One region of the Cellulomonas endometrii genome, then DNA from elsewhere that is predicted to be linked to it. Evidence: predicted binding sites of a transcription regulator. Region 1 holds the regulator's gene; each other region holds the start of a gene.
The links. The regulator HrcA, encoded in region 1, represses chaperone genes, less so after heat shock. The targets are predictions, from matches to a motif close to TTNGCACTCGNNNNNNNCGAGTGCNAA.

Region 1 (3,007 bases):
TCGTCACGACGACGGGCGGGGACGGGGACGACCCGGGCCGCTGGTGGTGGCTCGCCGTCGCGGCGGTGCTCGCGGTGGCGACGGTGCTGTGGGAGCGGCGGTACCAGCGGAGCACGGGCGCGGCGGTGCTCGACCCCCGGGTGTACGGGGAGCCGGCGTTCCGGAACGGCGCCCTGCTCGGGATGGCGTACTTCGCGGGGTTCACCGCCGTGTTCCTGGTGACGACCCTGTACCTGCAGCAGATCGCCGGGTTCACGCCGCTGCAGGCGGGCCTGGTGGGCATGCCGTTCGCGATCGCCTCGGCGGTCGCGGCGCAGCAGTCGGGGCGGCTGGTGGCGGAGCGCGGCCGCGGCCTGGTGGTGGTCGGCCTCGTCCTGGTGCTGGCGGGGCTGGTCGGCACGGACCTCATGATCCGGCTCGTCGACCCGCCGGCGGTGGCGTTCGCGGTCGCGGCCACGCAGATGGTCGCCGGCGCCGGCAGCGGCCTGGTCATCGCCCCGAACCAGACCCTGACGCTGGCGCGGGTGCCGCTGGACCGCGCGGGGGTGGCGGGGAGCATGCTCCAGGTCGGCCAGCGCGTGGGCAGCGCGCTGGGCGTCGCGGTGGCGCTGTCCACCTACTACTCGGCGCTCGCGTCGGGGGTCGAGGGGTCGGTGGCGGCCGGCCGCGCGCTGCTGATCACGGTGGCTCTCGTCGCCGTCGCGCTCGTCGTGGGCGTCGTCGACCTCGTCGCGCGGCGGCGGGACGCGGCGAGGGCTTCCGCGGCCGAGTAGAATTGGCACTCGGGACAGGTGAGTGCTACCCGGACGGCCGCTCAGGGCCGTGTCCGAGGCACCGGGTCGGGCCGTCGGGAGGTGCGATGAGCGAGGACCGCAGGCTGGACGTGCTGCGCGCGATCGTCGAGGACTACGTCGCCACCCGTGAGCCGGTGGGCTCGCGGGCGCTCGTCGAGCGGCACTCGCTCGGCGTCTCGCCGGCGACCATCCGCAACGACATGGCGGCGCTGGAGGAGTCCGGCTACATCGTGCAGCCGCACACCTCGGCCGGCCGGGTGCCGACCGACAAGGGCTACCGGCTCTTCGTCGACCGGCTCGCGACCGTCAAGCCGCTGTCCGCCCCGGAGCGCCGCGCCATCGAGACGTTCATGGAGGACGCCGCCGACCTGGACGACGTGGTCGACCGCGCCGTGCGGCTGCTCGCGCAGCTCACCCACCAGGTCGCGGTCGTGCAGTACCCGTCGCTGCGGCGCACGGCCCTGCGGCACGTGGAGCTCGTCCCGGTGGGGGACCGGCACCTGCTCGTCGTCATCATCACCGACCACGGGCGGGTCGAGCAGCGCACCCTCGAGCTGGCGGAGCCGCTGGACGCGATGGTCGTCGCCCGGCTGCGCGCCCAGCTGAACGTCATGGCCACCGGCCGTCGCCTGGCCGAGCTCGACCAGGTGCTCGCCGGCCTCGCGGACGCGTTCGCGCCGGGGGACGCCGCGCTGGTGCGCGGGGTCGTCGGCGTGGTGGAGGACACCCTCGCCCGGGAGAGCGAGGAGCGCGTCGTGCTCGCCGGCACCGCCAACCTGGTGCGCGGCGGCGGCGCCGACTTCGCCCGGAACGTCAGCCCGGTGCTGGAGGCGCTCGAGGAGCAGGTGGTCCTGCTGCGGCTGCTCACCGAGATGGCCGAGGACGAGGCCGCCGTGTCGGTCCGCATCGGCCGCGAGACCCAGCACGAGGGCCTCGTGGAGACCAGCTTCGTGACCACCGGCTACGGCGGCCCGGACGGGGGCGGCTCGTCCGTCGCCCGGATCGGGTCCGTCGGGCCGCTGCGCATGGACTACCCGGGCACCATCGCGACGGTCCGCGCCGTCGCCCGCTACCTGTCCCGGATCCTCGCCGGGTGACCCCCGACCGGCACCCAGCCCCCGCCCGGCCGCGCGCCGGTGCCACCGACCCGCGTCGACGTGTGCGACCGACCCGCAGGAAGAAGTGACGAGTGAGCGACTACTACGAGGTGCTGGGCGTCGACCGCGACGCCTCGCCCGAGCAGATCAAGAAGGCGTACCGCCGGCTGGCCCGGGAGCTGCACCCCGACGTGGCCGGGGCGGACGCGGCGTCCGAGGACCGGTTCAAGGACGTGTCCCGCGCCTACGACGTCCTGTCGAACCCGGAGAAGCGCCGGATGTACGACATGGGCGCCGACCCGTCGTCCCCCGGCGGCGGCATGGGCGGGGGCTTCGGCTTCCAGGACATCTTCGAGACGTTCTTCGGCGCCGCCGCGGGCGCGGGCGCGCAGCGGGGCCCGATCCCGCGCGCCCGCCGCGGCCAGGACGCCCTGGTGCGGCTCGACATCGACCTGGCGGAGGCGACCTTCGGCACGCACCGCGAGGTCCCGGTCGAGACCGCCGTCGTCTGCCCGACCTGCGACGGCAGCTGCTGCCGCCCGGGCACGTCGCCGCGCACCTGCGACGTCTGCGGCGGCCGCGGCACCGTCCAGCGGGTCGCCCGGTCGTTCCTCGGCCAGGTCATGACGTCCCAGCCGTGCGCCGCGTGCCACGGGTTCGGCACCGTCATCCCCGAGCCCTGCACCGAGTGCGCCGGCGAGGGCCGCGTCCGCTCCCGCCGCGTCCTGGAGGTCGACGTCCCCGCCGGCGTCGACACGGGCACCCGGATCAAGCTCACCGCGCAGGGCGAGGTCGGCCCCGCGGGCGGCCCCGCCGGCGACGTCTACCTGGAGGTCCGGGAGCGCAAGCACGACACGTTCCTGCGCGAGGGCGACGACCTGCACTGCACCCTGCACGTCCCCATGACCGCCGCCGCGCTGGGCACCGTGCTGACGCTCGACACGCTCGACGGCCCGCAGGAGGTCGACCTGCGCCCGGGCACCCAGCCCGCGCAGGTCGTCACGCTGCGCGGCCTCGGCGTGGGGCACCTGCACGCCGGCGGCCGCGGGGACCTGCACGTGCACGTCGACGTCCAGGTCCCGACCGCGCTCGACGACCAGCAGGCCGAGCTGCTCC
Region 2 (3,007 bases), on a different contig from region 1:
TGCTGCTGCCGGGCGTGCTCGTCGCGGTCGGCGTCTCCGCGGCGTGCCTCGCGCTCACCCGCGCCGTCCCCGTGCTCCCGGGGCTGCTGGTCGCGATCCTGCTCGGGGCGGTCGCGCGGTCCGCGGGGCTGCTGCCCGCGGCGCTCGAGCCCGGCCTCGCGTGGACCGGCCGGCGGGTGCTGCGGGCGGGCGTCGTGCTGCTGGGGCTGCAGCTGTCGGTCGGCGACCTGCTGGGGCTCGGCGTCGCCGAGGCCGCGGTCCTGCTGGTCACGGTGGCGGCGACCTTCGCGGCGACGCGGTGGCTCGGGCCGCGCCTCGGGGTCGGGCGCGCGCTGACGCTGCTGGTCGCGACCGGGTTCTCGATCTGCGGCGCCGCCGCGGTCGCCGCGATGAGCCCGGTCGCCGACGCCGACGAGGAGGAGGTCGCCACCGCGGTCGCGCTGGTCACCGTGTACGGCAGCCTCGCGATCGTCGGGGTGCCGCTCGCCGCCGCCGCGCTCGGGCTCTCCGACCGGACCGCCGGGCTGTGGGCGGGGATGTCGGTGCACGAGGTCGCGCAGGTGGTCGCGGCGGCGGGCACCGTGTCCGCCGCCGCGCTGTCGGTCGCCGTGGTCGCGAAGCTCGCGCGCGTGGTGCTGCTCGCGCCGCTGGTCGCGGGGGTCGGGGTCGCGCGGCGGGCGTCCGCCCCGCCGGACGCGGGTCGGCCGGGTGCCGGACGGCCGCCGCTCGTGCCGCTGTTCGTCGTCGGGTTCGTCGTGGCGGTGGCCGTGCGGTCGTCGGGCGTGCTGCCCGACGCGGTGCTGCCGGCGGTGAAGCCCGTGACCACCCTGCTGCTCGGCGCCGCGATGACCGCGCTGGGGACGCAGATCCACCTGGGCCGGCTGGTCCGCACGGGCGGCCGGCCGCTCGCGCTCGGTGCGGCGTCGACGCTCGTCGCGGCCACCGTCAGCCTGGCGGGCCTCGTCCTGGTCGCCTGACCCGCCCGCTGCCTCCCGGGTGGACGGTTCCGGCCGACACGCCCACGACGTGTCCGCTCGAACGTTCCACCCGGGGCGTCGCGACGGCGCAACGCGCAGGACATGTCGCGCTGGCAGACTTTCCGCATGGACCTCCCCGTGCTCGTCGTGGCCGCCGCGATCGTCGACGACCTCGACGCCCCCGCGGAGCTGCTGGCCGCGCGGCGGCGGTCGCCCGCCAGCCTCGCCGGGCGGTGGGAGTTCCCCGGCGGCAAGGTCGAGCCCGGCGAGGCGCCCGAGGACGCCCTGCACCGCGAGCTGCGCGAGGAGCTCGGGGTCCGCGTGGGCCTGGGCGACGAGCTGCCCGGGCCGGACGACGGGTGCTGGCGGCTGAGCGAGCGGTACACGATGCGGCTGTGGCTCGCGGAGGTCGTCGCCGGCACGCCCGAGCCGCTGGTCGAGCACGACGCGCTGCGCTGGCTGCCGCGCGGTCAGTGGCTCACGGTGCCGTGGCTGGACGCCGACGTGCGCATCGTCGACGCCCTCGGGCGACGGGTGGAGGGCGACGTCCGCAGCGCCTGACCAGCGCGTTCATCTCTGAGCGAACACCCGGGGACCGATCTGGCACTCACCACACGAGAGTGCTAAAACATGTCTCGTAGCCCTCCCGGGCCGACCAGGCCCGGGACAGCACCGCGGTCCCGGACCGTCCGGGGCCCGATCGCTCGGAGGAGGTGACGGGCTGTGGCTACGCGATTCGACCCGTTCCAGGAGATGGACCGGCTGATGAACCAGGTGCTCGGCTCGCAGCGGGCCGCGGCGACCATGCCGATGGACCTGTACCGCGCCGGCGACCACTACGTCCTGCACGTCGACCTGCCGGGAGCCGACCCGGGCTCGATCGACGTGAACGTGGACGACCGCACGCTCACCATCCGCGCCCAGCGCACGGCGCGGACCGAGGACGGCGTGCAGTGGCTCGCCAAGGAGCGCCCCGTCGGCACCTACGCGCGGCAGCTGACCGTGGGCCGCGGCCTGGCGCTCGACGCCATCTCCGCGTCGTACGCCGACGGCGTGCTGACGCTCACCATCCCCGTGGCCGAGGAGGCCAAGCCGCGCCGCATCGAGGTCACCACCGGTGGGACACCGGCGACCATCGAGCAGCGGGCCGACGCGTCGCAGCCGGAGCAGCACGCGAACGCCTGAGCCGGCGGCACGGCGCGCACGACGCCCCGGTCCCCCGCGCGGGGAGACCGGGGCGTCGTCGCGTCCGGGGCCGTCAGGCGGTCGGCACCGCCAGGCCCGCCCGCACCGTGCGCGTCGCCGCGAGGATGTGCTCCAGCGACGGCGTGACCTCGGCGTACCGCCGGGTCTTCAGCCCGCAGTCCGGGTTCACCCACAGCTGCGCCGGGTCGATCGCGCGGACGGCCTCCGAGAGCAGCTCGGTGACCTCCGCCTCGCTCGGCACGCGCGGCGAGTGGATGTCGTAGACGCCCGGGCCGATGCCGCGCGGGTAGCCCTCGGCGGCGATGTCGGCCAGGATCTCCATCTTCGAGCGGGCCGCCTCGATCGACGTCACGTCGGCGTCCAGGCCGTCGATCGCGCCGATCACCTCGCCGAACTCCGAGTAGCACAGGTGCGTGTGGATCTGGGTGTCCGGCCGCACGCCCGACGTCGCCAGGCGGAACGACCGCACCGACCAGTCCAGGTAGGCGGCGTGGTCCTCGGCACGCAGCGGCAGCAGCTCCCGCAGGGCGGGCTCGTCGACCTGGACGATCGCGGTGCCGGCGGCCTCGAGGTCGGCGATCTCGTCCCGCAGCGCCAGCGCCACCTGGTTCGCGGTGTCGGCGAGCGGCTGGTCGTCGCGGACGAACGACCACGCGAGGATCGTGACCGGCCCGGTGAGCATGCCCTTGACCGGCTTCGGGGTGAGCGACTGCGTGTAGGTCGTCCACGGCACGGTGATCGGTGCCGGGCGCGACACGTCGCCCCAGAGGATCGACGGGCGGGTGCAGCGCGAGCCGTAGGACTGCACCCAGCCGTGCTGCGTC
Region 3 (3,007 bases), on a different contig from region 1:
CCCCCCCCCCCCCCCCCCCCGCCCCCCGCGCCCCCCCCCCCCCCCCCCCGCGCCCCGGCCCCCCGCCGCGCCGCCCCCCGCCGAACCGCGGCTCTCCCGCAGCGCCGGGGCGCTCTGGGCGGCGAGCAGGTCGCGGATCTCCTGCAGCAGCAGGATGTCCTCCGCGGGCCGGGCGGGCTCCGCCTCGATGCCGCGCTTGCGCCGCTCGGCGAGCTTGTTCAGCGGCAGGACGATGAGGAAGTAGATCGCCGCGGCGGTCAGCAGGAACTGGATCAGCGCGTTGACGATCAGGCCGAGGTCGATCGTCGAGCCGTTGACCGGCCCCACCTTCCACGAGATCGCCGGCTTGCCGAACAGCATCCCGATGAGCGGGCTGATGAACCCGTTCTGCACAGCGCCCACCACCGACGTGAACGCGGCGCCGATGACGATGCCGACCGCGAGCTCGACGGCGTTCCCGCGGGAGACGAAGTCCTTGAAGCCCTGCAGCACACCGGCCAGCCCACGCGCCCGGTCGGTCGCGGTGCGCAGGCCCTTGTTCAGTACGTCGCTCATGGGCGTCGGATCCTCCGGGGTGCTGAGGCGAAATGGCCGCATCATCCCACGATGACCGCCCCGAGCACCCGGGAGCCCGCGGCGCCCCCGAGGTGCACCGACTCCTCCGGGGTGACCGCGAGCAGCACCGGGACGTCGTCCTCCGCGCCCTCGCCGCCGCCGAGCAGCCCACCACCCCCCGCTCCGGCGTCCTCGTCGGCGGGCGTGCCGTCACCGGTCCCGGACAGCACGACCGCCCCGCTCGCGAGCCGCATCGGCTCGGCGCCCTCCACCACGGCCGCGGCGACGACGTCGACCCGCATTCCCGGACGCAGCACGCCCGCGACCCCGGCGTCCGCGAACCGGACCGGGACCACGACGGTCCCGGGCGGCCCCGTCGCCGACTCCTCGGCGAGCAGGGCGGCCGCGATCGGGAGCCCCTCGGGGACGGCGACGGCGGTGCGCCGCCCGACCAGGTCGACGGCGCCCTCGCGGAGCGGCTCGGGCGCGAGCGACTCCGGCACGCGGCGGAGCTCCACGTCGTGCTCGTCCAGCGCGGTGCCGGGCGCGAGGTCGCGTGCCGCCACGGCGACCTCGACGGTCGGCGGGTCGGGCGGGCGCAGGCGCTCGACCGCGAGCAGCACGGCGAGCCCCGCGCACAGGGCCGCGACCGGGCGGCGGGCGCGCCACGCGAGGACGCGCAGCCGCCGCCGGGAGCTCAGGGGGAGCCGGTCGGTGAGGGACATGCCGCGACGCTAGGCGGCGTCCGGCCGACCGGGCCCATCCCGGGCGTCGTGCTGGGGACGACGCGTGCCGTCACGCCCTGGGGGCGCATCGGCGCCGCCTGATCAGCCGGTAGCGGCGCCTCGGCACCGCGGTCACGTGGCACCGGTGGCGCTCTGCACCGGTGGCGCTCTGCACCGGTGTCGCTGGGCACCGGTGCCGCTGGGCAGCACCGGCGGCCGGCGCGACTCCGTCAGCCCGCGGCGGGCTTGGCGGCGCTGCTGCTCGACGAGGCGGCGGTCGAGGACGACGAGGTCGTGGTCGACGCGGCGGGCTTCGCGGCGTCGCCCGAGGAGGAGCTACCCGAGGTCGAGCCGGCCGACGGCGACGCGCCCGAGGTGGACTTCGCGGCCCCCGTGGTCGACGTGCTGCTCGACCGGGAGTCGTTGCGGTAGAAGCCCGAGCCCTTGAACACGACCCCGACGGAGGAGAACACCTTGCGCAGCCGGCCGCCGCAGCTCGGGCACTCGGTGAGCGCCGCGTCGCTGAAGGACTGGTGGATGTCGAACGCGTGGCCGCACTCGGTGCAGGTGTAGGCGTAGGTGGGCACTGCTGTCTCCCGCGGATGACGTGACCGGATGGCCGGCGGGCCCGGTCGCCGGGGGGCTCACGCCCTCCTGCGTCCCTGGCACTCGCCGCTGCCGAGTGCCAATGATACGCAGCCCGCCCGGTATTCCCGCGGCGGGCGCCCGGCGGCGGCCTGCGGTCGTCCCGCAGACGCTCAGCCGCCGAGCGGCAGCCAGCGTTCCGGGGTCGCCACCATGTCGACCGTGCGGTCGTGCGGCTGCCGCGGCAGGGGCCGGACGGTCGCGTCGTACAGCTCCTCGGCGAACACCACCGCGATGACCGGCGTGCCGGGGCGGGCGTGCGCGAGGGCGCGGTCGTACCAGCCGCCGCCCTGGCCGAGCCGGGTCCCGGACGTGTCGACGGCGAGCGCGGGCGCCACGATCACGTCGGCCTTCGCCAGCGCGTCGGCGCCGAGGGACGGGGTGGAGGGCTCCGGCGGCCGGCCGGGCGCGCGCTGCAGCAGGTCGTCGCGGCCGGCGTACCGGGCCCACTCACGCTGGAGGCCCGCGCCGAGGACGGGGAGCAGCACCTCGACACCGCGGGCGTCGAGCGCGTCGAGCAGCGGCCCCGTGTCGAGCTCGGTCGGCCGGGCCGCGTACACGGCGACGCAGCGGGCGTCCTCGAGCACCGGGATCGTCTCGACGACCGCCACCAGCGCCTGCGCCGCCTCGGCCCGCCGTCGGGGGGACCGTGCCTGCCGAGCGGCCCGGAGCAGTGCCCGGAACTCGTCCTTCACCTCGGTCACCGTGCTGCCGTCGGACGCGTGGGGATACGGCTGGGCAGCGGTGCTCATGGCCCCAGTCTCGCAAACTCGTACGGGCCCCGGTAGGACCAAAGGGTGGAGCGGCGCCCCGTCGGGCGGTCCCGCCGGCGCCCGCGCTGGTGGCGCGCGGCGCTGCGTGCGCGCCCGGGACCGGCCGCCGGGCAGAATGCCGACATGAGATCCGTCCAGGACCAGCTGGCGGCGGTGCTGGCCGCGGTCGGTCCCGTCGCCCCGCTCGACGTGGTGCTCTCCGACGCGGCGGGCTGCATCCTCGCCGAGGACGTGATGGCCCCCGCGGACGTCCCGCCGCTGCCGGTCGCGGCGCGTGACGGGTACGCGGTGGCGACCGCGGACCTGCGG
Region 4 (3,007 bases), on a different contig from region 1:
CCGGGCGGGCGGTGCCCTCCGGCCGGCCGTCCTGGCCGCCGGTCACGTCGCCGTCCTCGGTCTTGTGCATCTCGCCCGTCTCGTCCGCGCGGTGTGCCCCGCGCGCTCTGCCGTCGATTGTGCCGGGGATCTGGCGCGGTTTCCAGCGCGGCCCGCCGGGGCCAACCGCGTCATCGTGCCGGCCGATCCGGTCAGCGCGACGGGACCAAGCGCGTCACCTGCGGACCACCGCCGTCGCGCCCTGAAGCGATTCGCCACCCAACCGCGTCAGATCGGATGGCGACACGGTCTTGAACAACTGCTGACTCGGTTGTACTGTCCTCATCAGTGCAGTTCAGCGCCGCGCCAGGGACCTCGGTCCCAAGGGAAGCGGCCGGACTGTCGGACAGCACGATTCACCCGACGGCACACGCCGTCGCAGGGACGGAGGACCACATGGCCGAGATCTCCCGCCTTCCGGGACCCGTGATGGAGCTCTGGGAGTGGCAGTACCAGGGCGCCTGCCGGGACGCCGACCAGGACCTGTTCTTCCACCCGGAGGGCGAGCGCGGCGCCGCCCGCCGTCGCCGCGCCGAGGCGGCCAAGGCCATCTGCGCCACCTGCCCCGTGATCAACGAGTGCCGCGAGCAGTCGCTCGCCGTGCGCGAGCCGTACGGCGTCTGGGGCGGCCTGTCCGAGGACGAGCGCTCCGCCCTGCTCGCGAGCCGGGCCGGCCGCACCCGGGCCGAGGTCGTCTGACCCACTTACCTCGCGACGGCCACGCAGCGGTGGGATACCGCGGTGGCCGTCGCGTCCTCCTGAGCCCGGGCCCGAGGCACGGGCCGCCCACCGTGGCGACTGCACAGCGGTGCGATACCGCTCCGGCCGCCTGACACGACGACGAGGCCCCCTCCGCGTGCGGAGGGGGCCTCGTCGTGCGTCACCGGGCCGTCACGTCGTGGACGGCCCGGGCGGTGTCACTTGCTGACGATCGCCAGGACGTCGCGCGCGGAGAGGATGAGGTACTCCTCGCCGTCGTACTTGACCTCGGTGCCGCCGTACTTGCTGTAGATGACCTTGTCACCGACCGCCACGTCCAGCGGGACGCGGTTGCCGTTGTCGTCGATGCGGCCCGGGCCCACGGCGAGGACCTCGCCCTCCTGGGGCTTCTCCTTCGCGGAGTCCGGGATGACCAGACCGGAGGCGGTCGTCTGCTCCGCCTCGAGCGTCTTGACGACGATGCGGTCCTCGAGCGGCTTGATGGAGACCGACACAGCGGACCTCCCCTTCGCGTGTGAGTGCTGCCTGATGTCCTTGTCGCCCCGTCCGGCCGGCCGTCGTCGCGGGTGCCGGCAGCCGTGCGGTGCGCTGGCACACTCGCTGGGAGAGTGCCAACACGCACTCTAGGAAGCGGTTAGCACTCGGTCAAGGCGAGTGCCAGCATCGCGGGGGACGTCCGGCCGGCGCGTCGGCGCTGCAGGGGCCGCCCGTGCGAGGATCGCCGGATGGACCAGTCCGGCCTCGCGAAGCTCCTCAGCCCCGAGGGCTGGGCCCTGCTCTCGGCCCTGCCGCCGTACGACGACGCGCGGGCGATGGCGCTGTCGGAGCGGCTGCGCAAGGACGGCCTCGACGCCGACCTGGTGGCCGCCGCCCTCACGCAGTCGCGCCTGCGGGCCCGCGCGCACGACAAGCTGGGCGAGTTCGCCGACGGCATGCTGTTCACGCCCGCCGGCCTCGAGCAGGCGACCCGGCTCGTGGTCGCCGCGCGGCACGCCCGCCGGTACGTCGCCGCCGGGGTGCAGCGCGTCGCCGACGTGACCTCCGGGATCGGCGCCGACGCGATGGCGTTCGCGGGCGTGGGGCTGCGGGTGCTCGCGGTCGACGCGGACGAGACGACCGCCGCGCTCGCCACCGTGAACCTGCGGCACTTCCCGGAGGCCGAGGTCCGGCACGGCGACGGGCTCGCGCTCGACCTGGCGGCCGAGGGGGTCGACGGGGTCTACGCCGACCCCGCCCGCCGCACCGCGGGCGGCAGCCGGGTGCACGACCCGGCGGCGTACTCCCCGCCGCTGGACGCGGTCCTCGCGCTGCGCGAGCGCGTGCCGGCCCTCGGGCTCAAGCTCGGGCCCGGCGTCCCGCACAGCGCCCTGCCGCACGACGCCGAGGCGCAGTGGGTGTCCGTCGACGGCGACGTCGTGGAGCTCGGGCTGTGGTTCGGCCCGCTGGCCCCCGACGGCCCCGGCCGCTCGGCGCTGCTGCTCGGCGCGGGCGGCGGGTCCGCGGTGCTGCGCGCGGGCGACGCGGAGGCCCACGCGCACCCGCCCGTCGGCGACGTCGGCGCGTACCTCTACGAGCCGGACGGCGCGGTGATCCGCGCCGGGCTCGTCGCCGAGGCCGCCGCCGAGGTGCAGGGACGGCTCGTGGACCGCACCATCGCCTACGTGACCTCCGACGCGCTGCACGCGACGCCGTACGCCACGGCCTACCGGGTGCTGGACCAGCTGCCGTTCGGCCTGAAGCGCCTGCGGGCGTACCTCCGCGAGCGCGACGTGGGCAGCCTCACGATCAAGAAGCGCGGGACGGCCGTCGTCCCGGAGCAGCTGCGCCGCCAGCTCGACCTGCGCGGGTCGACCAGCGCCACCGTCGTCCTCACCCGGGTCGGGGGCCAGCAGCAGGTCCTCCTCGTCGAGCCGGTCGCCGCATGACCACGCCCGCCCGCCTCCCGTTCGCGACGTCGGCGCGGTCCAGCGTCGGCATCGAGTGGGAGCTCGCGCTGGTCGACGCCGACTCGGGCGACCTCCGCCAGGTCGCCAGCACCGTGCTCGACGCCGTGCGCCCCGCCGACGGCGGCGAGCACCCCGCGATCCGCCAGGAGCTCCTGCTCAACACGGTCGAGGTCGTCTCCGGGGTGTGCCGCACGGTCGGCGAGGCCGGCGCGGACCTGCAGCGCGCCGTCGACGAGGTGCGGGCGGTCACCGACCCGCTGCGCGTCGAGCTGATGTGCGCCGGCACGCACCCGTTCGCGCGG

Region 2: QNH85_RS17045 (Hsp20/alpha crystallin family protein) is a predicted target of HrcA. The motif match lies at 1,578-1,604, and genes of this name have one in related genera.
Region 3: QNH85_RS12515 (FmdB family zinc ribbon protein) is a predicted target of HrcA. The motif match lies at 1,943-1,969, and genes of this name have one in related genera.
Region 4: groES (co-chaperone GroES) is a predicted target of HrcA. The motif match lies at 1,394-1,420, and genes of this name have one in related genera.

The regions. Positions count from the first base shown of each region.
Region 1 covers NZ_CATKPC010000006.1:78,801-81,807, forward strand. The annotation lists gene QNH85_RS08620 (MFS transporter) at 1-773, shown strand, start outside; gene hrcA (heat-inducible transcriptional repressor HrcA) at 860-1,891, shown strand; gene dnaJ (molecular chaperone DnaJ) at 1,984-3,007, shown strand, end outside.
Region 2 covers NZ_CATKPC010000020.1:23,740-26,746, forward strand. The annotation lists gene QNH85_RS17035 (YeiH family protein) at 1-977, shown strand, start outside; gene QNH85_RS17040 ((deoxy)nucleoside triphosphate pyrophosphohydrolase) at 1,104-1,538, shown strand; gene QNH85_RS17045 (Hsp20/alpha crystallin family protein) at 1,701-2,162, shown strand; gene metE (5-methyltetrahydropteroyltriglutamate--homocysteine S-methyltransferase) at 2,236-3,007, opposite strand, start outside.
Region 3 covers NZ_CATKPC010000011.1:143-3,149, forward strand. The annotation lists gene mscL (large conductance mechanosensitive channel protein MscL) at 1-555, opposite strand, end outside; gene QNH85_RS12510 (SAF domain-containing protein) at 597-1,280, opposite strand; gene QNH85_RS12515 (FmdB family zinc ribbon protein) at 1,511-1,867, opposite strand; gene QNH85_RS12520 (5-formyltetrahydrofolate cyclo-ligase) at 2,039-2,677, opposite strand; gene QNH85_RS12525 (molybdopterin molybdotransferase MoeA) at 2,822-3,007, shown strand, end outside.
Region 4 covers NZ_CATKPC010000007.1:153,831-156,837, reverse strand. The annotation lists gene QNH85_RS10085 (MerR family transcriptional regulator) at 1-70, opposite strand, end outside; gene QNH85_RS10080 (WhiB family transcriptional regulator) at 436-738, shown strand; gene groES (co-chaperone GroES) at 957-1,253, opposite strand; gene QNH85_RS10070 (class I SAM-dependent methyltransferase) at 1,485-2,684, shown strand; gene QNH85_RS10065 (glutamate--cysteine ligase) at 2,681-3,007, shown strand, end outside.